DNA from 3 places in the Streptomyces sp. NPDC052036 genome. Region 1 is predicted to be linked to each of the others. Evidence: riboswitches for the same ligand, from Rfam matches in the RefSeq annotation. Region 1 holds a riboswitch; each other region holds the start of a gene.
What was found. Region 1 has a riboswitch for S-adenosylmethionine ahead of thrC (threonine synthase). Riboswitches for the same ligand answer to the same signal wherever they lie in the genome.
Positions count from the first base shown of each region.

Region 2: linked by a shared signal. The riboswitch ahead of AB0L95_RS17370 (amino acid ABC transporter permease) and the one ahead of thrC (threonine synthase) in region 1 are both predicted to bind S-adenosylmethionine.
Region 3: linked by a shared signal. The riboswitch ahead of AB0L95_RS29155 (aminotransferase class V-fold PLP-dependent enzyme) and the one ahead of thrC (threonine synthase) in region 1 are both predicted to bind S-adenosylmethionine.

Region 1 is NZ_JBFAWW010000002.1:58,786-65,784, reverse strand. Features, by position in the region: gene AB0L95_RS04360 (MoaD/ThiS family protein) at 194-469, opposite strand; gene thrC (threonine synthase) at 466-1,746, opposite strand; SAM riboswitch class I at 1,765-1,920, opposite strand; gene AB0L95_RS04350 (glucosyl-3-phosphoglycerate synthase) at 2,070-3,038, shown strand; gene AB0L95_RS04345 (trehalose-6-phosphate synthase) at 3,173-4,600, shown strand; gene otsB (trehalose-phosphatase) at 4,664-5,518, opposite strand; gene AB0L95_RS04335 (DUF3263 domain-containing protein) at 5,630-5,857, opposite strand; gene AB0L95_RS04330 (extracellular solute-binding protein) at 5,897-6,999, opposite strand, start outside.
Region 2 is NZ_JBFAWW010000011.1:34,538-41,536, reverse strand. Features, by position in the region: gene AB0L95_RS17405 (alpha/beta hydrolase) at 1-504, shown strand, start outside; gene AB0L95_RS17400 (alpha/beta hydrolase) at 525-1,244, shown strand; gene AB0L95_RS17395 (hypothetical protein) at 1,360-2,148, opposite strand; gene AB0L95_RS17390 (TetR/AcrR family transcriptional regulator) at 2,332-2,898, opposite strand; gene AB0L95_RS17385 (MarR family transcriptional regulator) at 2,958-3,452, opposite strand; gene AB0L95_RS17380 (hypothetical protein) at 3,627-3,749, shown strand; gene AB0L95_RS17375 (glutathione S-transferase C-terminal domain-containing protein) at 3,866-4,750, shown strand; SAM riboswitch class IV at 4,837-4,946, shown strand; gene AB0L95_RS17370 (amino acid ABC transporter permease) at 5,280-6,260, shown strand; gene AB0L95_RS17365 (amino acid ABC transporter ATP-binding protein) at 6,257-6,999, shown strand, end outside.
Region 3 is NZ_JBFAWW010000026.1:38,031-45,029, forward strand. Features, by position in the region: gene AB0L95_RS29145 (ubiquinol-cytochrome c reductase cytochrome b subunit) at 1-436, shown strand, start outside; gene trpD (anthranilate phosphoribosyltransferase) at 572-1,636, shown strand; SAM riboswitch class IV at 1,779-1,895, shown strand; gene AB0L95_RS29155 (aminotransferase class V-fold PLP-dependent enzyme) at 2,100-3,461, shown strand; gene AB0L95_RS29160 (Lrp/AsnC ligand binding domain-containing protein) at 3,509-3,790, opposite strand; gene AB0L95_RS29165 (hypothetical protein) at 3,911-4,477, opposite strand; gene AB0L95_RS29170 (hypothetical protein) at 4,474-5,193, opposite strand; gene AB0L95_RS29175 (helix-turn-helix domain-containing protein) at 5,190-5,897, opposite strand; partial or broken gene AB0L95_RS29180 (cytochrome P450) at 6,638-6,999, shown strand, end outside.

The sequences.
Region 1 (6,999 bases):
TTGGCTGCTTCTTGTCGGACGGGCGGCAGGGACACCGGTTGTCCGACCGGAAAACGGGGAGCGAGTTCCCCAACTGTACCGTGCTCAACCATGCAGAATTGCCCCCTCCGCTTCTGTCACGGAGAGGGCAATTCGGTGAACTCTCGGTACTCGACCTTACCGAGGGTAATGGTCGCGCGGGGATGAACGGCCGTCAGCCACCCGCGACAGCCGGGATGATGGAGACGCCCACGCCGTCCGGGGTGGCCGTCTGAAGGCCCTGCTCGAAGCGGACGTCGTCGTCGTTGACGTACACATTGACGAAGCGGCGCAGCTTGCCCTGGTCGTCGAGGACGCGGGCGGCGATGCCGGTGTGGTTCTTCTCCAGGTCGGCGATGACGTCGGCGAGGGTCGCGCCCTCGGCGGCGACCTCGGCCCGGCCTCCGGTGTAGGTGCGCAGGATGGTGGGGATGCGAACGGTCACGCTCATGCGAGGCCAGCCTCTCGGAAGGAGTCCAGGGTCGGACGGATCGTCGCGGTGAGGCCGGTGCCCGCCACCGCGTCCAGGGTCTTGAGGCCGTCGCCGGTGTTGAGGACGACGGTCGTCTTCGTCGGGTCGAGCGCACCGCTCTCGACCAGCTTGCGGGTGACGCCCACCGTCACACCGCCCGCCGTCTCCGCGAAGATGCCCTCGGTGCGGGCGAGCAGCTTGATGGCGTCCACGATCTGCGCGTCCGTCACGTCCTCCACGGCCCCTCCGGTGCGGCGCGCGATGTCGAGGACATAGGGACCGTCCGCCGGGTTGCCGATCGCCAGCGACTTGGCGATCGTGTCCGGCTTCTGCGGCCGTACGACGTCGCGGCCCGCCTTGAACGCGGTCGACACCGGGGAGCAGCCCTCGGCCTGGGCACCGAAGATCTTGTACGGGCGGTCCTCGACCAGCCCGAGTTTGATCAGCTCCTGCAGCCCCTTGTCGATCTTCGTGAGCTGGGAGCCGGAGGCGATCGGGACCACGATCTGGTCCGGCAGCCGCCAGCCCAGCTGCTCGGCGATCTCGTACGCCAGGGTCTTGGACCCCTCCGCGTAGTACGGGCGCAGGTTGACGTTGACGAAGCCCCAGCCCTCGCCGACCGGGTCGCCGATCAGCTCCGAGCAGAAGCGGTTCACATCGTCGTAGTTGCCCTCGATGCCGACCAGCTCGCCGCCGTAGACCGCGGCCATGACGATCTTGCCCTGCTCCAGGTCGTGCGGGATGAAGACGCAGGAGCGGAAGCCGGCCCGGGCCGCCGCGGCGCCCACCGCGCCCGCCAGGTTGCCGGTGGAGGAGCAGGAGAGGGTGGTGAAGCCGAAGGCGCGCGCCGCCTCCAGCGCCTGGGCGACCACGCGGTCCTTGAAGGAGTGCGTCGGGTTGCCGGAGTCGTCCTTCACATACAGACCGCCGGTCACGCCCAGCTCGCGCGCCAGGTTGTCGGCCTTGACCAGCTTGGTCCAGCCGGGGTTGAGGTTCGGCTTGTCGGCGACGTCCGCCGGGACGGGCAGCAGCGGCGCATAGCGCCAGATGTTCGCGGGGCCCGCCTCGATGCGCTTGCGCAGCTCCTCGGTGTCGTAGCCCGAGAAGTCGTAGGCGATCTCCAGCGGGCCGAAACACTCCTCGCAGGCGAAGACCGGACCGAGGGGCACCCGATGGCCGCACTCGCGGCAGGACAGAGCCGCGGCGGGTCCGAGATTCACGGAGTCGGTGCTGCTTACAACTGTCTGCACAGCCATGTCAGGCGAGGCCCTTTCTCCTCATCTTCCTCACGACGCATCTCGCCGTGAGACGGATTTGGCACCTTCCCTAGCCGGGAGCCTCGCGGAGACGATCACATGGATCTACGAGAACCGGCTGGAGGGTTGCCGGGGCTTCATCGGGCCGTGTCCCTCTGCCCCTCTGGATGAGCTGTATGCGGTTGTTTCACTGCTGTCAGCAGCGGCGACCCCCGACATGCGATGGTCACCGGCGTTGTTCAAGACTGTAACCGAAGGCCAGGACAGTTGAGATAGTCGTCCGACCCGCGAGATGGATCACCGCATGTAAGGAGCCGCAGACTGTGCTGGAAGAAGTCGAGCGCTGGCTGAGCACCCGCTCCTGGACCGCGGCCGATCGCCCGATCCACCAGATCCTGGCCGCCAAACGCGCCTCGGGTTCGTCGGTCAGCGTCGTGCTGCCCGCACTGAACGAGGAGGAGACGGTCGGCGAGATCGTCGCCGTGATCCGCCATGACCTGATGCAGCAGGTTCCGCTCGTCGACGAGATCGTCGTCGTCGACTCCGGCTCCACGGACCGCACTTCCGAGGTCGCCGCGGCGGCCGGCGCGACGGTGGTGCACCGCGACGCGATCCTGCCGCGCGTTCCGGCCGTGCCCGGGAAGGGCGAGGTGCTGTGGCGCTCGCTCCTGGTCACCCGAGGGGACATCGTCTGCTTCGTCGACGCGGATCTGAGGGAGTTCTCCTCCGACTTCGTCTCCGGGATCGTGGGCCCACTGCTCACCGACCCGGGCGTGTGCCTCGTGAAGGCGATGTACGACCGGCCGCTGGCCCTGCCCGGTGAGCCCGCCACCGGCACGGCGGCCGGCCAGGGCGGCCGGGTCACCGAGCTGATGGCGCGCCCGCTGCTCAATATGCACTGGCCGCGGCTGGCCGGTTTCGTCCAGCCGCTCGGCGGCGAGTACGCCGCCCGCCGCTCCCTGTTGGAACGGCTCCCGTTCCCGGTCGGGTACGGGGTGGAGCTGGGCATGCTGGTCGACTCCCTGCATCTGGTGGGCCTGGACGCCCTGGCCCAGGTCGACGTCGGGGTGCGCCTGCACCGCCACCAGGACGGCCAGGCGCTGGGCCGCATGGCCGCGGAGATCTACCGCACCGCGCAGCTGCGGCTGGCCCGGGGCCATCTGGTGCGCCCCGCCCTCACCCAGTTCGAGCGTGTCGAGGGCCGCTTCGAACCACGGACGTACTCGGTGGACACGGAGGAGCGGCCGCCGATGGCGGAGATCGCGGAGTACACGGACCGGCGGGCGGCCTGAGCCGTCCGGTCCGGGCACACCCTGGGGAACCCGGGGGAACCAAGCCCATGGCGCCCCCTTTGTATTTGTATACGGTTCCGCAGACGGCCGAAGGGAACGTTTGAGCGTTTTCGGCTCGGGCTAGGTTTCGTGGCATGGCTTCGAATGCGGCTTCCGTTCTGGTGGCGTCCAACCGCGGCCCGGTCTCGTACGTACTGGACGAGAGCGGACAGCTCACGGCCAGGCGCGGCGGGGGCGGACTGGTCTCCGGTCTGTCAGCCATCGGCCCCGACGCGGACGCGGTGTGGGTCTGCTCCGCGCTGAACGACAGCGACCGGGAGGCCGTCCGGCGCACGGCGGGCAGGCTCGATCCGGCCGACACCGGCGGCCAGCGCGTACGGATGCTCGACATCGACGCGCAGATGCACGCGGACGCGTACAACGGCATCGCGAACTCGGTCCTGTGGTTCGTGCACCACATGCTGTACCAGACGCCGCTGGAGCCGGTCTTCGACGCGGAGTTCCGGCGGCAGTGGGCGGCGTACGAGACCTACAACCGGGCGTTCGCCGAGGCGCTCGCCGAGGAGGCGGCCGAGGGCGCGGCGGTCCTGGTCCAGGACTACCACCTCACCCTGACCCCCCGGATGCTCCGCGAGCTGCGGCCCGACCTGCGGATCGGCCACTTCTCGCACACGCCGTGGGCACCGCCGGAGTACTTCCGTCTGCTGCCCGACGACATCGCCGCGCAGGTGCTCGGCGGGATCCTGGGCGCGGACCGGGCGGCGTTCCTCACCCAGCGGTGGGCGGACGCGTTCACAGACTGCTGCCACGCGGTCCTCGGCCCCGGCATCCCCTCGGGGACGCGCATCGGCGTCCACGGGCTGGGTGCCGACGCCGAGTTCCTGCGCGAGCGGGCGCACCGGCCGGACGTGGAAGAGCGGATGCGGGCCCTGCGGCAGCAGATCGGCACGGCCCCCGACGGCACGCCCCGCAAGGCGGTCGTGCGGGTGGACCGCACGGAGCTGTCGAAGAACATCGTGCGCGGGCTGCTGGCGTACGAGGAACTGCTCCAGTCGCGTCCGGAGTGGCGCGAACGGGTCGTCCATGTGGCGTTCGCCTACCCCTCCCGGCAGGACCTGGCGGTCTACCGCGACTACACGGCGGAGGTCCAGCGGGTGGCGGCGGAGATCAACGCCCGTTTCGGCACCCCCGGCTGGACCCCGGTGGAACTGCACGTGAAGGACGACTTCGCCCGCTCCCTCGCCGCCTACCGGCTGGCGGACGTGGCCCTGGTGAACCCCATCCGGGACGGCATGAACCTGGTCGCCAAGGAGGTGCCGGTGGTCTCCGACGAGGGCTGTGCGCTGGTGCTCTCACGGGAGGCCGGGGCGTACGAGGAGCTGGGCGAGGACGCGGTGACCGTGAACCCGTACGACATCGTGCGCACGGCCCAGGCGCTGCACGAGGCGCTGTCGATGAGTCCCGCAGAGCGCGCGGAACGCACCAAGCGGCTGGCCGCGCAGGCCACCGCGCTGCCCCCGGCCCGCTGGTTCCTGGATCAGCTGGCCGCGCTGGGGGGCTGAGGACCGCCCCGCCCGGCCGGGCGGGGCGGTCCGGCGCCCGGCGGGACAGCGGCCCTCAGGCCCTCAGGAGCGGTCCGTCATACGGGCCCCCAGAGCGGTCATCAGCCGTACGACGCCTGCCGGGCCGTCGACCACGAGATCCGCTCGGTCGGCCAGTTCCGTGACCTCCTCGCTGCCGCTGCAGACGAGCAGTCCGGGTACGCCGTCGGAGCGGAGTTTGTCGACGGCGGCGAAGGCCGGGAGGTCGCCGAGGTCGTCCCCCACGTACATGACCGCTCCGGCACCGGTCTCGCGGACGTACTCCGACAGGGCCACTCCCTTGTCCATGCCCGGCGGACGCAGTTCCAGGACCAGGCGGCCGGGTTCGACGATCAGGCCATGGCGGGCGGCGAGCCCGGTGAGGGGTTCGCGCAGGGCCTCGAAGGCGGCCTGCGGATCGTCGGCCCGGCGGGTGTGCACGGCGACGGCGCGCCCCTTCTCCTCGATCCAGGTGCCGCGCCAGGCACCGATCTCGCCCAGGAAGCCGGGGAGTTCGGCGCGGACGGCGGCGACGCCCGGGTGGGGGGCGGGGGCGTTGACGGTGCCGGTGCGGGCGTCCCAGCGTTCGGCGCCGTAGTGGCCGAGGACGACGAGGCGGTCGAGTCCGGGCACGCCCGCGAAGCCGCCGTGGCGGACGGCGACGCCGGCCGGGCGGCCGGTGACGACCGCGACGGAGGCGACCTTCGGGGCGAGCACCGCGAGGGCGGCAGCCGCGTCCGGATGGGCGCGGGCCCGGTCGGGGTCGGGGACGATCGGGGCAAGCGTCCCGTCGAAGTCGAAGGCGAGGACGGCCCGCTCGGGCCGGGCGAGGATGGCGTCGAGACCGTCGCGCCCGGCCGGGGTGACGGGCGTCGGCAAGGAGTCCGTATGGCTGCCCATGCGTCGACCCTATCCGCGCGGGACCGGACCCACTCCTGACTCCGGCAGACGCATCGGCACACTCGCCGCGCGCCGGCGTGGTCCGCTCCCAGCGATCAGCGCTCGACGCGGTCAGCGCTCGGCGCGGCGGGAGTCGCGGATCCGGCGCAGACGGTTGACCGTGACCGGGGCGTGGGCGAGCGCCCTCGGGTCGTCCAGGAGGGCGTTGAGCAGCTGGTAGTACCGCACGGGGGCGAGTCCCAGCTGCTCCCGGACGGCCCGCTCCTTGGCCCCCGGCCCGGAGAAGCTGCGCCCCTCCAGGGCGAGGACGGCCTTTTCCCGGGGGTTGAGCTCTTCCATGGGGAAACGGTAGCCGCAGGGGCCGACAGAGCGGACGGCTCAGCCGGTGGCGCGCTCCGCCGTCACCGCCGCCTGCTGGATCCGGCCGAGGACGGCCGACGGATTGCCGTCCGGGCTGACGGCCTCGCCGATCTCCTTCTTGATGTCCGCGCTGACGCCCGCCCAGGACGTCTTGCCGGCCGGATACAGCTCCGCACTGGGCAGCTGCTGCAGGAAGGGCTCCAGGTCCGTGTCCCGCGAGGACGCCGCCATCGCCTCCTGGGCCGAGCTGGTGACGGGCAGCAGGTCGTACTCGCGCGAGAAGTCCAGCACGTTCTTCTCGTCGTACACATAGTCGAGGAACTCGCGGACCTGGTCCTGGTGGCCGTTCTGCTTGAAGGCGGTCATCCAGTCGGCCACGCCCATCGTGGACTTCGCCCGTCCGTTGACCCCCGGCATCGGCACCATGCCGAAGTCCACGCCCTTGGCCTGGGCCGTCTTCATCAGGGAGGGGTGACCGTCGAGCATGCCGACCTCGCCGCGGGTGAAGGCGGCGAAGGCGTCGGCGCGGTTGAGCCGGCCCGGCGGCACCGGCCCCGTCAGCCCCTTGCCGACCAGGTCGTCCTTCAGCCAGGTGAAGGTGCCCACGTTCTGCGCGGAGTCGATGTCGTAGGAGCCGAACCCGTCCAGATAGCCGTCTCCGCCGCTGAGCAGCCACTGCATCGTCTCGGCCTGTGCCTCCTCCGGTCCGAGCGGCAGCGCGTAGGGGAACTTCACCCCCTTGGCCTTGAGCGCCTCGGCGTCCGCCGCCAGGTCGTGCCAGCTCGTGGGCGGCTGGATCCCCGCCTGCGCGAACAGCGTCTTGTTGTAGAAGAGCAGCCGCGTGGACGCCGCGAACGGCATGCCGTACTGGGTGCGGTTCACCTTGCCCGCGTCGCTCAGCTCCGAGGCGAAGTCCGCCTGGACGGGGATGGAGAGCACCTCGTCCGCCTGGTAGAGCCGCCCCGCCGCCGCGTAGTCCGCGTACGCCCCGATCTGCGCCATGTCGGGCGCGTCGCCCGCGGCCACCATCTCCTTGACCTTGCGGTCCACGTCGTTCCAGGAGTAGACGCTGACCTCGACCTTGATTCCGGAGTGCCCCGCCTCGAAGCCCCGGACCAGGT
Region 2 (6,999 bases), on a different contig from region 1:
CGGATCGCGGTGGCCGGTGACTCCGTCGGCGGCAACATGAGCGCGGCGCTGACGCTGATGGCCAAGGAGCGGGGCGATGTGCCGCTGGTGCAGCAGGTGCTGTTCTACCCGGTCACCGACGCGAGCTTCGACACCGGCTCCTACCACCAGTTCGCCACCGGCTACTTCCTGCGCCGGGACGGCATGCAGTGGTTCTGGGACCAGTACACGACCGACGAGGCCGAGCGCGCCCAGATCACCGCCTCGCCGCTGCGCGCCACCACCGAGCAGCTCGCCGGTCTGCCCCCGGCGCTGGTCATCACCGCCGAGGCCGATGTGCTGCGTGACGAGGGCGAGGCGTACGCGAGCAAGCTGCGCCAGGCCGGAGTCGCCGTCACCGCCGTACGGATCGAGGGTGTCATCCACGACTTCGTGATGCTCAACGCGCTGCGGGAGACGCACGGCGCCGAGGCCGCCATCACCATGGCGGTCCGCACCCTGCACACCGCTCTGCACACCGCCTGAACCAGAGAAAGACAGCACACATGACCACCTCCACTCCCACCGTCGTCCTGGTCCACGGCGCGTTCGCCGACGCGGCCAGCTGGTCCGGGGTCATCGCCGAACTGCAGAGCGAGGGCATCGCGGTCGTCGCGCCCCCGAACCCGCTGCGCGGTCTCGCCTCCGACGCCGCCTACATCGCCTCCGTGGCCTCCCAGATCGACGGCCCCGTCGTGCTGGTCGGCCACTCCTACGGCGGTGCGCTCATCACCGTGGCCGGCACCACGGAGAACGTCGTGGGCCTCGTCTACGTCGCCGCCTATGTCCTGCAGGAGGGCGAGAGCCTCGGCGAGCTGCAGGGCCGCTTCCCCGACTCCCCGCTGGTGAGCAACCTGAAGGAATGGACCTACCCCGTCGGGGAGGGCGACACGGCGGTCGAGGTCACCATCGCCGAGGACGCCTTCCCCTCGGTCTTCGCCGCGGACGTGCCCGCGGACGTCACGAAGGTCCTCGCGGTCGCGCAGCGTCCGCTGGCAGCCGGTGCGTTCACGGAGACCGCCTCGGCGGCCGCGTGGAAGACCAAGCCGTCCTGGGCCCTGGTGGCCGGTGCGGACCAGGCGATCAACCCGGAGGTGGAGCGCTTCGGTGCGCAGCGGGCCGGGGCGACCGTCGTCGAACTCCCGGGCGCCTCGCACGCCGTCGCCGTCTCGGAGCCGAAGGAGGTCGCGGCCCTGATCCGCGACGCCGTGCGCGCGACGAGCTGACGCATGATCAGTAAGGGCCGCGCGGAGGGGGTTTCGTAACCCGTCCGCGCGGCCCGTCGGTGTCGGCACGGTTCGTCTGCGGTCCGCGCCGACGAGGTGACCCGGTGGTGCCGCCTCAGACGGCGGCGGTGTCGCGGCGCGACACCGCCAGATAGGTCACGAAGCCGAGGATGGCCACCGTCCAGGACAGAGTGACCGGGCCCAGGCCCCAGCCCAGACCGCCACGGCCCGGACCGACGGCCATCCAGTCGGCGATGGAGGCGCCGAGCGGGCGGGTGATGACGTACGCGGACCAGAACGCGGGCACCGCGGCCAGCAGACCCCCGCGGTGGGCGACGGCCGGGACGCAGATCGCGACGGCGTACAGGACGGCGGAACCCAGGTAGCCGAGGCCGATGGTCGCGGTCAGGTCGCCGGCCGCCGTGCCGAGGGCGAACGTGGCCAGCACCGTTGCCCAGTAGAACGCCTCGCGGCGGCGGGAGTCGATGCTGTGGATGGACAGGGTCCGCTCACTCGCGTACCAGAGGGCGAATATGGCCGCCAGCGCCACCATGAAGAGAGGCGTCGAGAGCGTGTAGGGGACGCCGAGGCCCACATGCAGGACGTCCGCGGCCATCGTGCCGAACACGCTCACCATGACGATGGCGGTCCAGTAGACCCAGGCCACATACCGTCGCACGGCGAACTGCGCGACCAGCGACACCAGCAGGGCCAGGCCGCCCAGACCGACGGCCGGGATCGGGCCGAGCAGATGCGCGAGAAAGTCGGACGCGGTCTCGCCCATGCCCGTAGTGAGAACCTTGATGATCCAGAAGTACACGGTAACTTCCGGCACCTTGTTCGCCATGCGGCGTAGCGCGGTGCGGGAGGGTGGCCGGTCATCAAGGACGTGCTCAGTGCTCATGGCCCGCACGATGACATGCCCAACCGCTGCTCTCCCAGAGCCCTTTGCCATTGTTTTGGGGCTTCTGGTGCATGAGTTGCCACAGTGGCGCTCCAGCCTGAAAGCAACCTGAACACATCAGGGAAATGGCTGGTCAGCGGCGCGTGCGGGCGGTAGGAAGGGGGATTGGCCACTGCCTCGGCCTCAGTAGTGGGTGATCCCCGCCGCCAGCGTCCGCGTCCAAGGGGCTTCCACCTCGTCGGCTCCCATCGACACGATCAGATGGCACAGCATCCCCATGGCGAAGAAGTCCTGGACCTGCTGTTCGCTGCCGCCGGACGCGCCGCGGACGTACTCCACCATCCGGGCGTACCCCTGCCGGACGGCCTCACGCACCGCGGGCTCCGAGACGGCCGCCGCCTGCGCGTGCAGCTGGATCAGCATCAGGTCGTTGTTGCTGATGAGCCTGGCGTAGGAGTCCCCCATGGCCGAGAGCACCACCTCGGGGGAGCTTCCCCCGGCCTCGGCCGCCGCCCGTTCCAGACTCGCCCGCACCTGGACGAAGCACTGCTCGACCACGGCGACGAACAGCAGCTCCTTGTTGGGGAACAGCCGGTAGACGTACGCCTGGGAGATGCCGGCCGCCTTGGCGACCTCGGCCGTGGTGGTGCCGAAGTAGCCACGCGCGGCGAACGCCCCGATCGCGGTGCGCAGCACGGTCTCGCGGCGCTCCTCGGCGGTGGACAACTGGCGGGGCCGGTCTCTCTGCATGTGAGTAGTCAATCAGTCACACTTTTGCCTGTCAAGGGCGCCCTGGTCCGGGCCTGCCGTCACCCGGCGGTCTCCGGCGCCTCGGGCAGCAGTCCGCGCAGTGTGTCGCACTCCCGATGGTCGACCATCTCCAGGATGGCCTGCGTGACGGTCTCGGCCAGCGCCGGGGAGACCTCGCGCAGCAGTCTCCGTCCCTTGTCGGTGAGGGCGACCTCGATACCGCGCTTGTCGCCGCACACCGAGCGGCGGGCCACCAGGTCCGCATGGTTCAGGCAGGCGATCTGGTAGGTCAGCCGGGTCTTGGGGCGGCCCAGCAACTCGGCGATCCGGGTCATCCGCAGGGCCGCGCCCGGCTGGTCGGCCAGCAGGCACAGCACCAGGAACTCGTCGTGGGAGACCCCGAGGGCGTCCTTCACCTGGGAGTGCAGTCGCTGCTCGATGGTTCCGGCCGCGGCCAGCAGCCGCATCCAGGCGCGCAGTTCGGCCGGCAGCAGCCCGTCCTTGTCCGTCCCGTCGGGTCCGGGCTGGTCATCGGGGGCGGGGGAGGCGGCCATGGTTCCCCAGTCTACTGGCCGTCCATCGACGGCTCCGAGAACAGAGCCAACCACCCCAATCCACCCCAATTGCGCATCTGCACGTCGCTCTCGCTCCGTGGACCGCCCTCTTGACGCCGGCGGGAGCCCGATCGACACTCCAGTAGGGATTTCCTAGTGAACAGGTAGGGAAGTATGGGACGCCTGGAGCCGGCCCTCGGCCGTGTGCACCGCACCCGTCGGCAGTCCCTCCTTCTGACCTCCCGCCGTCACATCGACCTGCTGCGTGTCTGCAGCGCGTCCGCTCCCCTGCGCTGAACCGGCGGCGCCCGGTCCGCAAGCCCGTCCCGTCCCGCCCCGCATGCGGGGAGCGCCGCCCGCCCGTGGGCCGCCACCCACCACACCCTCGCGCGACCGAACCCCCTGGGAGAGACATGTCCGCCCCTGCCCCGACCGCACTCCCGCTCGCCCGTCCCGCCCCCGCCTTCCGGGGCAGGATCGGCCGCGACGCCCGCAGCGGCCACTACGCCGTACCGCGCCGCTACCGCCTCCACCTGTCGCCGTCCTGTCCGGACTGTCTGCGGATCGCCATCACCCACAGCCTGCTCGGCCTCGACGAGGTCCTGCCCGTCACCCTGCTGCCCACAGTGCCCGACGGACCCGGCGGCGAACACTCCGCGCTGCGCCCGCTGTACGAGGCGAGCGCCCATCGCTACTCCGGAGCGGCCGTGGCGCCGGTGCTGAGCGACGACTGGTCGGGCCGTATCGTCAGCACACACGCCCCGGACATCATGCGCGACCTGGCACGCCGCTTCGGCGGAGGGCGCCCCGGGCTCTGGCCGAAGGGCGCCGGCAGGGAGATCGAGGGCGTCCGGCGTCTGTGCGCCCAGGGCATCGACGCGACCGCCCAGCGCGCCGGACGCGCCGACGCCGACGACGAGGAGCGGGGCGCCGCACTCACCTCGCTGCTGCGCACCCTGCGGTCGCTGGACGGCCGACTGGCCTACCAGGAATACCTTCTGGGCGACCAACTCACGGCCGCCGACGTGGAGTTGTGGGTCAGTCTGGTGCAGCTCGACACCGTGCACCGCTGGCATCTGGACGCCGCCGCGGTGCACCGTGTGGCCGGGTATCCGCAGCTGTGGGCCTACGCCCGTCGACTGGTCGCCCACCCCGCCTTCGGCCCGCACCTCGACCTCGACGGAATCGCCCGCCGGCATCACATGCACTGCCGCGGGCTCGAGGCCGCGGGCGCGGCCGTGCAGATCCTCGACTGGGCGGCACATGTCCCCAACCGCACGGCAGCCGCCTCCTGTTGATGCGGAGCCGGCGCTCCCGCACACGTATCACCTGACGGACGCACATTGACAGCGCTTCAGGCGCCTGTCTTAACTAGCGCCCAGAAGGTCATGAGCGTCAGCGACAAGCCCTGGCTTGCTGACCGGCAACCCTCGCTCCGCGGTGGGGTGCCCCAGGTGACGACCCGACCGGATGACGTTTCGGTAAGCGCGTGGCCCCACGGGCCGGAAGAGTGACGGTGGCAGTGATGTACGCAGCTTCGAGGACAGCCGCTTCGCGGCCCCGGGGCTGCGTCCTGCTGTGCACGAACCGCTCCGTCGACCTCCTCCGCGTCAACAGCGCACTGTGTACCACCCCGGGCTCTGCCCGCTGTCACGGCTGACGGCGTTTCCCCTCCCTGACGCGCACCGCTGCCGCGGTGCGCCCACGTTTCCGTCCCGCACCCGGTCCCGTGCGCCTCCCACGCCCCCTCACTCGGCCGCCGCCCTTGCCGCCGGGCCGTGCGGTCGCGCGCGCCGCCCGGGGTGTCCGACTCCGCTGGAGCCTGTCATGAGTGAACCCCTCGGCGCCGCCGTGTCCCTCGCCCCGCCACCGCCCGATGCCACCAGCGCGGGGCCCCCGACGGCCCAGCGGGTGCTGCCCCTGCGCCGGCCGGGCCGCCTGCTCGCCACCGCCGTCGTGCTCGTGCTGGTGGCCCAGTTCGTCCATGGACTGGTGTCCAACCCCTTCTACCAGTGGGACCGCTTCGCCTACTGGTTCCTCCGCCCCACCCTTCTCGACGGACTGCTCATCACCCTCGAAGTGACCGCGCTCAGCGCGGTACTGGGCCTGCTCGGCGGAGTCCTCCTCGCCCTGGCCCGGCTCTCCCGGAGCCCCGTACTGCGCGCGGTGAGCTGGACCTATGTGTGGGCGCTGCGTTCCGTACCCCTGATCGTGGTGCTGATCTTCCTGTACAACTTCAGCGCGCTGTACAAGACCTTGAGCATCGGCGTGCCCTTCGGCCCGGCCTTCCTCACCTTCGACGAGTCGCGGCTCGCCACCGACATGACCGTCGCCGTCGTCGGCCTGAGCCTGAACGAGGCCGCCTACGCCGCGGAGGTCGTCCGCGGCGGCATCCTCTCCGTCGACCAGGGCCAGCACGAGGCGGCCGCGGCCCTCGGGCTGCCCAGGGGCTACCAGTTCCGCAGGATCGTCCTTCCCCAGGCCCTCAGGTCCATCGTCCCCGCCTACGTCAACCAGTTGATCGGCCTGATCAAGGGCACCTCGCTGGTGTTCTACGTCTCGCTGCTGGATCTGTTCGGCGCCGCGCAGACCATGGGCAGCACCTACCCCGGCGACATCGTCCCGCTGCTGCTGGTCGTCACCGTCTGGTACCTGATCCTCACGAGCCTCGTGTCGGTCGTCCAGTTCTACGTCGAGCGGCACTACGCCCGGGGCGCCACCCGGTCCCTGCCGCCGACCCCGTTCCACCGACTCCGCGACGGTCTTCGCGACCTGCGGGAACGCGCGCGCAAGGAGGCCGCCGTATGACCACCGAGACTCCTTCGACCCGTCCCGCCGCCGTCGAGGTCCACGACGTGCACAAGTCCTTCGGCGCCCACCGGGTGCTGAACGGCATCGAGTTGACCGTACGCCCGGGCGAGGTGACCGTGATCCTCGGCCCGTCCGGCTCCGGCAAGTCGACGCTGCTGCGGGTGATCAACCACCTGGAGAAGCCCGAACGCGGCCATGTCAGCGTGAACGGCGAACCCATCGGTGTGCGTCGGCACGGCCACCACCTGAAGGAGCTGAGCGAGCGGACGATCCTGGCCCAGCGCAGCCGTATCGGGTTCGTCTTCCAGAACTTCAACCTCTTCCCGCATCTGACCGTGCTGGACAACGTGACCGCCGCCCCCGTCGCGACCGGCGCGCTGAGCCGGCCCGAGGCCGAGGAACTGGCCCGTGGCCTGCTGGGGAGGGTCGGGCTCGCGGACCGGGCGCGGGCGTATCCCCGGCAGTTGTCGGGCGGTCAGCAGCAGCGTGTGGCCATCGCCCGCGCGCTCGCGCTGCGTCCCGGAGTCATCCTCTTCGACGAACCCACCTCCGCCCTCGACCCGGAACTCGTCGGCGAGGTGCTCGCTGTCATCAAGGACCTGGCCCGCGGCGGCACCACCCTCGTCATCGTCACCCACGAGATCGGCTTCGCCCGCGAGGTCGCCGACCGGGTGGTCTTCATGGACGGCGGCCGGATCGTCGAACAGGGGCCGCCCGCCCAGGTTCTCGACCACCC
Region 3 (6,999 bases), on a different contig from region 1:
CAACGACATCTGGGCCACGCACTTCCACCTGTCGATCAACTCGATCACCTGGTTCGTCCGCATCGCCTTCTTCGTGTTGCCGGTGCTCGTGTTCATCGTCACCAAGCGGATCTGCCTCGGCCTCCAGCGCCGCGACCACGACAAGGTGCTGCACGGCCGCGAGTCGGGCATCATCAAGCGGCTGCCGCACGGTGAGTTCATCGAGGTCCACGAGCCGCTCAGCCAGGAGCAGCTGCACACGCTCACGGCGCACGAGCAGTACAAGCCGGTCGAGATCGGCCCGACGGTCGACGAGAACGGCGTCGAGCGGAAGGTCAAGGGCTCGGAGAAGCTGCGTGCCCGGTTGAGCAACGCCTACTACGGGGACGACAACCAGATCCCCAAGCCCACGGTCGAGGAGTACAAGGAGATCACGAGCGGCCACGGCCACCACTGATCGCTGCGCGCGCCACGCCACGGTCGAAGGGCCCCGTCCAGATCCGGACGGGGCCCTTTGCCGTGCCCGGGGCTGGATAGGGTGGACCTGTTCGAGAAATGTGTCCCGGCCGGGACACCGACCCAGGAGCGGCTTATGAGCGCTGTGAACCCCGCTGGAGGCGACACCGCGGCGGGCCGTTCCTGGCCCCGGGTGCTGAACGCCCTGCTGGACGGCCGTGACCAGAGCGTGGACGACACGGCCTGGGCGATGGACCGGATCATGCGCGGCGAGGCGACGGACGCGCAGATCGCCGCCTTCGTCGTCGCGCTGCGGGCGAAGGGCGAGACGGTCGACGAGATCACGGGGCTCGTGCGAGCGATGTACGCGCACGCGAACGTGATCGAGGTACCGGGTCCGTCGGTCGACATCGTCGGTACGGGCGGTGACGGCGCGAAGACGGTCAACATCTCCACGATGTCGTCGATCGTGGTGGCCGGCACGGGGGCGAAGGTCGTCAAGCACGGCAACCGGGCCGCGTCGTCCGCGTCCGGCTCCTCGGACGTGCTGGAGAAGCTCGGCATCAATCTGGACCTCACCCCGCGGCGGACGGCCGAGGTGGCCGAGGAGGCCGGGATCACCATCTGCTTCGCGGTGAAGTTCCACCCCGCGCTGCGGCATGTGGCCGCGGCGCGCGGCCAGCTCGGGATCCGTACGACGTTCAACGTGCTGGGCCCGCTGACCAACCCCGCGCGGGTGAAGGCCCAGGCGGTGGGTGTCGCGGACCCGCGGATGGCGCCGATCGTGGCGGGGGTCCTCGCCGAACGCGGGAACTCGTCCCTGGTCTTCCGCGGCGACGACGGACTGGACGAGCTGACCACGACCTCGACGTCCCGGGTCTGGGTGGTCCGCGACGGCAAGGTCACCGAGGAGACCTTCGACCCCCGGGACGTCGGCATCGAGCTGGTGCCGGTGGAGGCGCTGCGCGGGGCTGACGCCTCCTACAACGCCGATGTGGCGCGGCGCCTGCTGGACGGGGAGACCGGGCCGGTGCGGGACGCGGTGCTGCTGAACTCGGCGGCGGCGCTGGTGGCCCTGGAGCCCACCGGTGCGCCTCTGGCCGAGCAGCTGCGGGCCGGGATGGAGAAGGCGAGGGAGTCGATCGACTCGGGCGCCGCGAAGCGGTCCCTGGAGCGTTGGGTGGCCGCGAGCCACCGGTGAGCCCCGGGGCGAGGGGGGGGGAGCGCGGCACGGCCGGGCTCCCCCCCTCGCCCATGCCGTCGCCGCCGGGACGGACGACGTATGTCCCGGCATCCGGACAGATGTTGCGGGCGGCCGATCATGTCACGTAGCGTCCTGCCCAGGTCATGAGCGACAGCCACTCGGCCCCGGCCGGCTGTCCGGCAACCCTCCGTCCGTGGCGGGGTGCCCCGGGTGAAGACCAGGCCGTAGGCAGCGAGGTCTACGGCAAGCGCGGACCCCTCACACGCCGTGGATGAGCGTGGGGCCGGGGGTCCTGGTCGTTCGAGGGAGCCTTCTCCGTGAGCAAGCGAATGCGCTAGGGCCGCAGAGCCCCGCCTCCGCATCCCCTTTTCACCCTTTTCCCGTGCCGTCGAGGCAGCCGCGCGCCCTTGCGCGAGTCCTCCGGTGCGGTGATCCCCTCTGCCTTCACGGGAGTGCACCCATGTCTGTCTCCACCTTTGCCGCCGACCAGTCCGTTTGTGCCCCGCTGCCCGTTCTGGGCAGGGATGTCAGCGTCCCGCTCGTCACGGGCGGCACCGTCACCTACGCCGCGCTCGACTACGCGGCCAGCGCCCCGGCGTTGCAGCGGGTCTGGGACGACGTGGCGGCGTACGCGCCGTACTACGGCAGCGTCCACCGCGGCGCCGGGTATCTGTCGCAGCTGTCCACCGACCTCTTCGAGAACGCCCGCAGGACCGTCGCCGCCTTCCTGGACTGCCGCGAGGACGACCAGGTGATCTTCACCCGGTCCACCACCGACTCGCTCAACCTCCTCGCCGCCGCCCTGCCGGCCGACTGCCAGGTCTTCGTCTTCGAGACCGAGCACCATGCCTCGCTGCTGCCCTGGCGGGACGCCCGGGTCACGGTCCTCGACGCCCCGCGCACCCCGCAGCAGGCGGTGCGGACCCTGGAGGGCGCCCTCGCGGACCGCGACCCCCACGGACCGGCCCTCGTCTGCGTCACCGGTGCCTCCAACGTCACCGGCGAGCTGTGGCCCGTACACGAGCTGGCGGAGGCCGCCCATGCGCACGGCGCCCGGGTCGTCCTGGACGCCGCCCAGCTGGCCCCGCACCACCCGGTGTCGGTCAGGGACCTCGGGGTGGACTGGGTCGCGTTCTCCGGCCACAAGCTCTACGCCCCCTTCGGCTCCGGCGTGCTGGCGGGCCGCGCCGACTGGCTGCGCGCGGCCGAGCCCTACCTCGCGGGCGGCGGCGCCAGCCGCAGGGTGACCCGGCGGGCGGACGGGGGAGTGGACGTCGACTGGCACGAGAGCGCCGCGCGGCACGAGGCCGGCTCGCCCAATGTGATCGGGGCCTACTCCATCGCCTCGGCCTGCAAGGCCCTCACGGAAGCGGGCTTCGACGCGCTCGTCGCCCGTGAGCAGTACCTCGTCCGCAGGGTCCGGGAAGGACTCGCGGGGATCCCGGAGGTCAAGGTGCTCTCCCTCTTCGGCGACGACGCGCCCCGTGTCGGCGTCCTCTCGTTCGTCGTCGAGGGCTGGAACAGCTCCCACTTCGCCGCCGCGCTCTCCGCCGAGTACGGCATCGGCGTGCGCGACGGCCTGTTCTGCGCCCATCCGCTGGTGCGCACCCTGCTGGGCGGCGACCCGGGTACCCAGGGCGAGTGCGGCGCCCCCGAGGCCGCGCCCGGCGAGCGCTCCCTGAACGCGATCCGCGTCAGCTTCGGCGCGGGCACGCCCGACGAGCATGTGGAGCGTTTCGTCCGGGCGGTCGGGGAACTGGTCCGGGAGGGCGCGCGGTGGACGTACCGTACGCAGGACGGGCGTTGCGTCCCGGCGGTCTGACGCCCCTGACCGGTCGGCCGGCGGACTCCTCTAGTTGTCGAGCCCGATCAGTTGTCGAGCCCGATCGCGAATGCCGCCTCCAGGTCGTGCTGGGAGTACGTGCGGAAGGCGACGTGGGTGTCCGTGGCCAGCACACCCGGGATCTTGCTGATCCGGCCGGGGATGACGTCCGCGAGGTCGTCGTGGGCGTGAACCCGGACCATGGCGATGAGGTCGTACGTGCCGGTGACGGAGAAGACCTCGCTGACGGAGTCCAGCGCGGCGATCGACTCGGCGATCTCGGGGATCCGGTCCACGCTGGTCTTGATGAGCACGATCGCAGTGATCACGGCTGGCTGTCTCCCTAGGTGCACGCTCGGACTGTCACTCTAAGACCTGCTCCACCGCTCACCAACAGACTGTCCCGGCGGTGCGGTCTCCCGCACCGCCGGGACACGTCCGGCGCCGCGTCAGCCGGCCAGTTCCTTCAAGGAGGTGTGCAGCGTCTCGCGCAGGCGCGCCATCTGCTCCTCGCCGTAGGTCCAGCTGTCGTACTCGTTCTGCACCAGCAGCCGCCCGCCGAAGCTCGCGACCCCCATCTTCGGCGGCATGCCGGGCGCGTTCGCCGTGCCGCCGAAGCGGAGCAGGCGTACGCCGTCCGGAACGGGGTGCGCGGGGATGCGGCCCACGTTGGAGATGCCGTAGCTGACGACCGGAACCGGCAGCGGGATGCCCCGGGCGCCCGCCCGCAGCGCGGTGAGCAGGAAACGCTCGGGGTCCTGGCGGGCCAGGGCGGCGGCGATCTGGTCGGCCACGTCCTGGCCGACGGTGTCCGGGCGGTCGTCGTGCGAGACGGTCACGGGGGTCTGCAGGCCTGTGATGCAGTTGAGCACGGTGCTGAGCGGCAGCTCGGGCGTCAGCCGGGTGTGCAGGTCCACTCCGTGGCCGCAGACCATGGGCAACGGGCCGTTCTCGGGCGCCAGTTGGGAGCGTACCGCGGTCAGCACCAGACCGGTGACGAGGCTGTTGACGGTCACGCCCGGGTGCGGGCGGCGGCGACCACCGACTCGGTGACCTCGGGGTCGAACTCCAGCCGGTCGACGACGAAACGGCGCGACGCGGACGGGCGGCCGGGCCGTCCCACCCCCTCCGTGGGCAGAGTGGCGGGCTCGGCGTCGTCCGCACCGCCCTGTGCGAGCGCGTCGACCAGGGCGTCGATCTCGCTGTCGGGGATGGCCCCGGCCAGCCGGGTGTCGATGGCCTCGGGCAGCGCGTCGCGCTGCTCCGGGGCAGGGTCCGCGCCGCCGGCGAGAGCGGTGTAGTACTGCCAGAACTCGTTCAGCAGGGCGAAGGCGGACCGGCCGTCGGCGACACCGTGGTGCACACCGAGCACCACCTGGCTGTGCTCGCCGTCGGTGAGCAGCCAGCCGTGGATCATGCTCTGCGTCCAGTCCGGGCGGAGGTTGATCAGCGCGGCGAACCGTTCGTCGATGCCCTCCAGCACGGTCAGCGGCGGCTGGACCCGGTCGCGCACCCGCAGCACCGGTCCGGTGTCACCGGCCACCACCTCGGACCGGAGGATCGGGTGCCGGAGGGTCAGCAGGCCCAGGGCCCGCTGCATCAGGACGGGCTCCACCCGGCCCCGCACCAGGGACTCGACATAGGCCGGCATGTCGTACAGCGGCAGGCCTGCCGGTCCCAGATCGAGGAAATACACGCTCTCGAAGGGCGATATGGGGCGCTGACGGGTCATGGCGTGGTGGCCTCCGATGCTGGTGGACGAGGGTGGTGTGCGCGGCCCGGTGCCGTCGTGGGCCTCCCGCCCAGACGGCTCAGGGCGGCGGCGAACTGTTCCGGCCCGAGCGGCGGAGCCGGAAGGGGGCGGGCGGCAGCGGGGCGGAGGGAGTCCAGCACCAGGGCCAGACAGCGGCGCCACGCGTCGGGTACGGCGGGCGCGGCCCGACCGAGTACGGCGAGCAGGAACAGCAGGTCCTCGACGGTGATGTCGGCGCGGATCGTGCCCTGGTCCTGGCCGCGGCGCACCAGGGCCTGCAGTGTCTCCCGGTTCTCGGCGTGGAGGACGTCGAGGGTGGGCACGCCCTGTACGGCCGCGGTCATCAGGTCACCCGCGCCGCGGTCGGCGGCCAGCAGCTCGAAGACCTGCTCCAGGTAGGCGATGAGGATGCTCCAGGCGTCCCCCTCCCGGTCGCGGGCCTCCCGGGCGGCGTCCAGGACCGGCTTGAGGGAGTCGTGGAAGACGGCTTCGACGAGTGCGGCGCGGTCGGCGAAGTGGCGGTAGAGCGTGGCGTTGCCGACGCCGGCCCGGCGGGCGATGACGTCCAGAGGAGCGTCCACCCCGTGCTCGGCGTAGATGTCCCGGGCGGCGGCGATGAGCGTCTCGCGATTGCGCCGGGCATCTCTGCGCAGCGGTGTTCTCCGGTCGTCCGTGCTGGCCATGGGCGGGACCCTAACACCAACCGTGGACCACTCCCCGGTTTCGTTGCTGGGGTCGCCGGCAGATAACCGGGGGCTTACCCGGTTACTGTTCGCGAAGCGAGGAGACCCTTGTCCGCAACGGATTTCGAGGATCTGTCGGCCCTCGGCCAGGCCTTCGTCAACAACCCCCATCCGGTCTACGAGCGGATGCGCGCCCAGGGCGCCCGGTGCACCGGGTGCGCACCGCGGCTTCGGGTGAGTTCTGGATCGTCGAGGGGTACGAGGAGGCACGGGCGGTGCTGGCCGATCCCCGTCTCTCCAACGACATCCGGCACTCCGCGGAGTGGGCGGACGACGGCGGCAACTCCATCGGTCTGAACATGGTGCAGACCGATCCGCCGCAGCACACCCGGCTGCGCAGGCTGGTCGCCAAGGACTTCACCCCCCGGCGGGTGGAGTCCCTGCGGCCCCGTGTCCAGCGCATCGCGGACGAGCTGGTGGACACCATGCTGCCGCAGGGGAAGGCGGATCTCGTCGAGGCGTTCGCGCTGCCGCTGCCCCTGGCGGTGATCTGCGAACTGCTGGGCGTCCCGGAAACCGACCGCAAGACGTTCCACGACTGGTATCTGGAGAGCACCGACTTCACCCGGCCCGAGGCCGCGGCCGCCGCGGCACAGACGATGACCGGCTACCTCGCCGAGCTGATCGCCGCCAAGGGGCAGCATCCCGGCGAGGACCTGCTGAGCGCGCTGGCCGGGACGATGGGCGACGAGGAGGACCGCCTCTCCACCGAGGAGATGCTCGGTATGGCGTTCCTGCTGCTGGTGGCCGGCTACGAGACCGCGGCCAACCTCCTCTCCAGCGGGACCCTCGCCCTGCTGCGCCACCCCGAGCAACTGGCCGCGCTGCGCGCCGACTGGTCGCTGCTGGAGAACGCGGTGGAGGAGATGCTGCGCTATGAGGGGCCGGTGGAGACCACGGCCTTCCGCTACGCCAAGGAGCCGGTGGAGATCGGCGGGACGGTCGTCGGCCGGGGCGAGTCGGTGGCCGTGGTGCCGGCCTCGGCATCGCGCGACCCCGCGCGGTTCGCGGCGGCCGACCGTTTCGACATCCGCCGGGACGC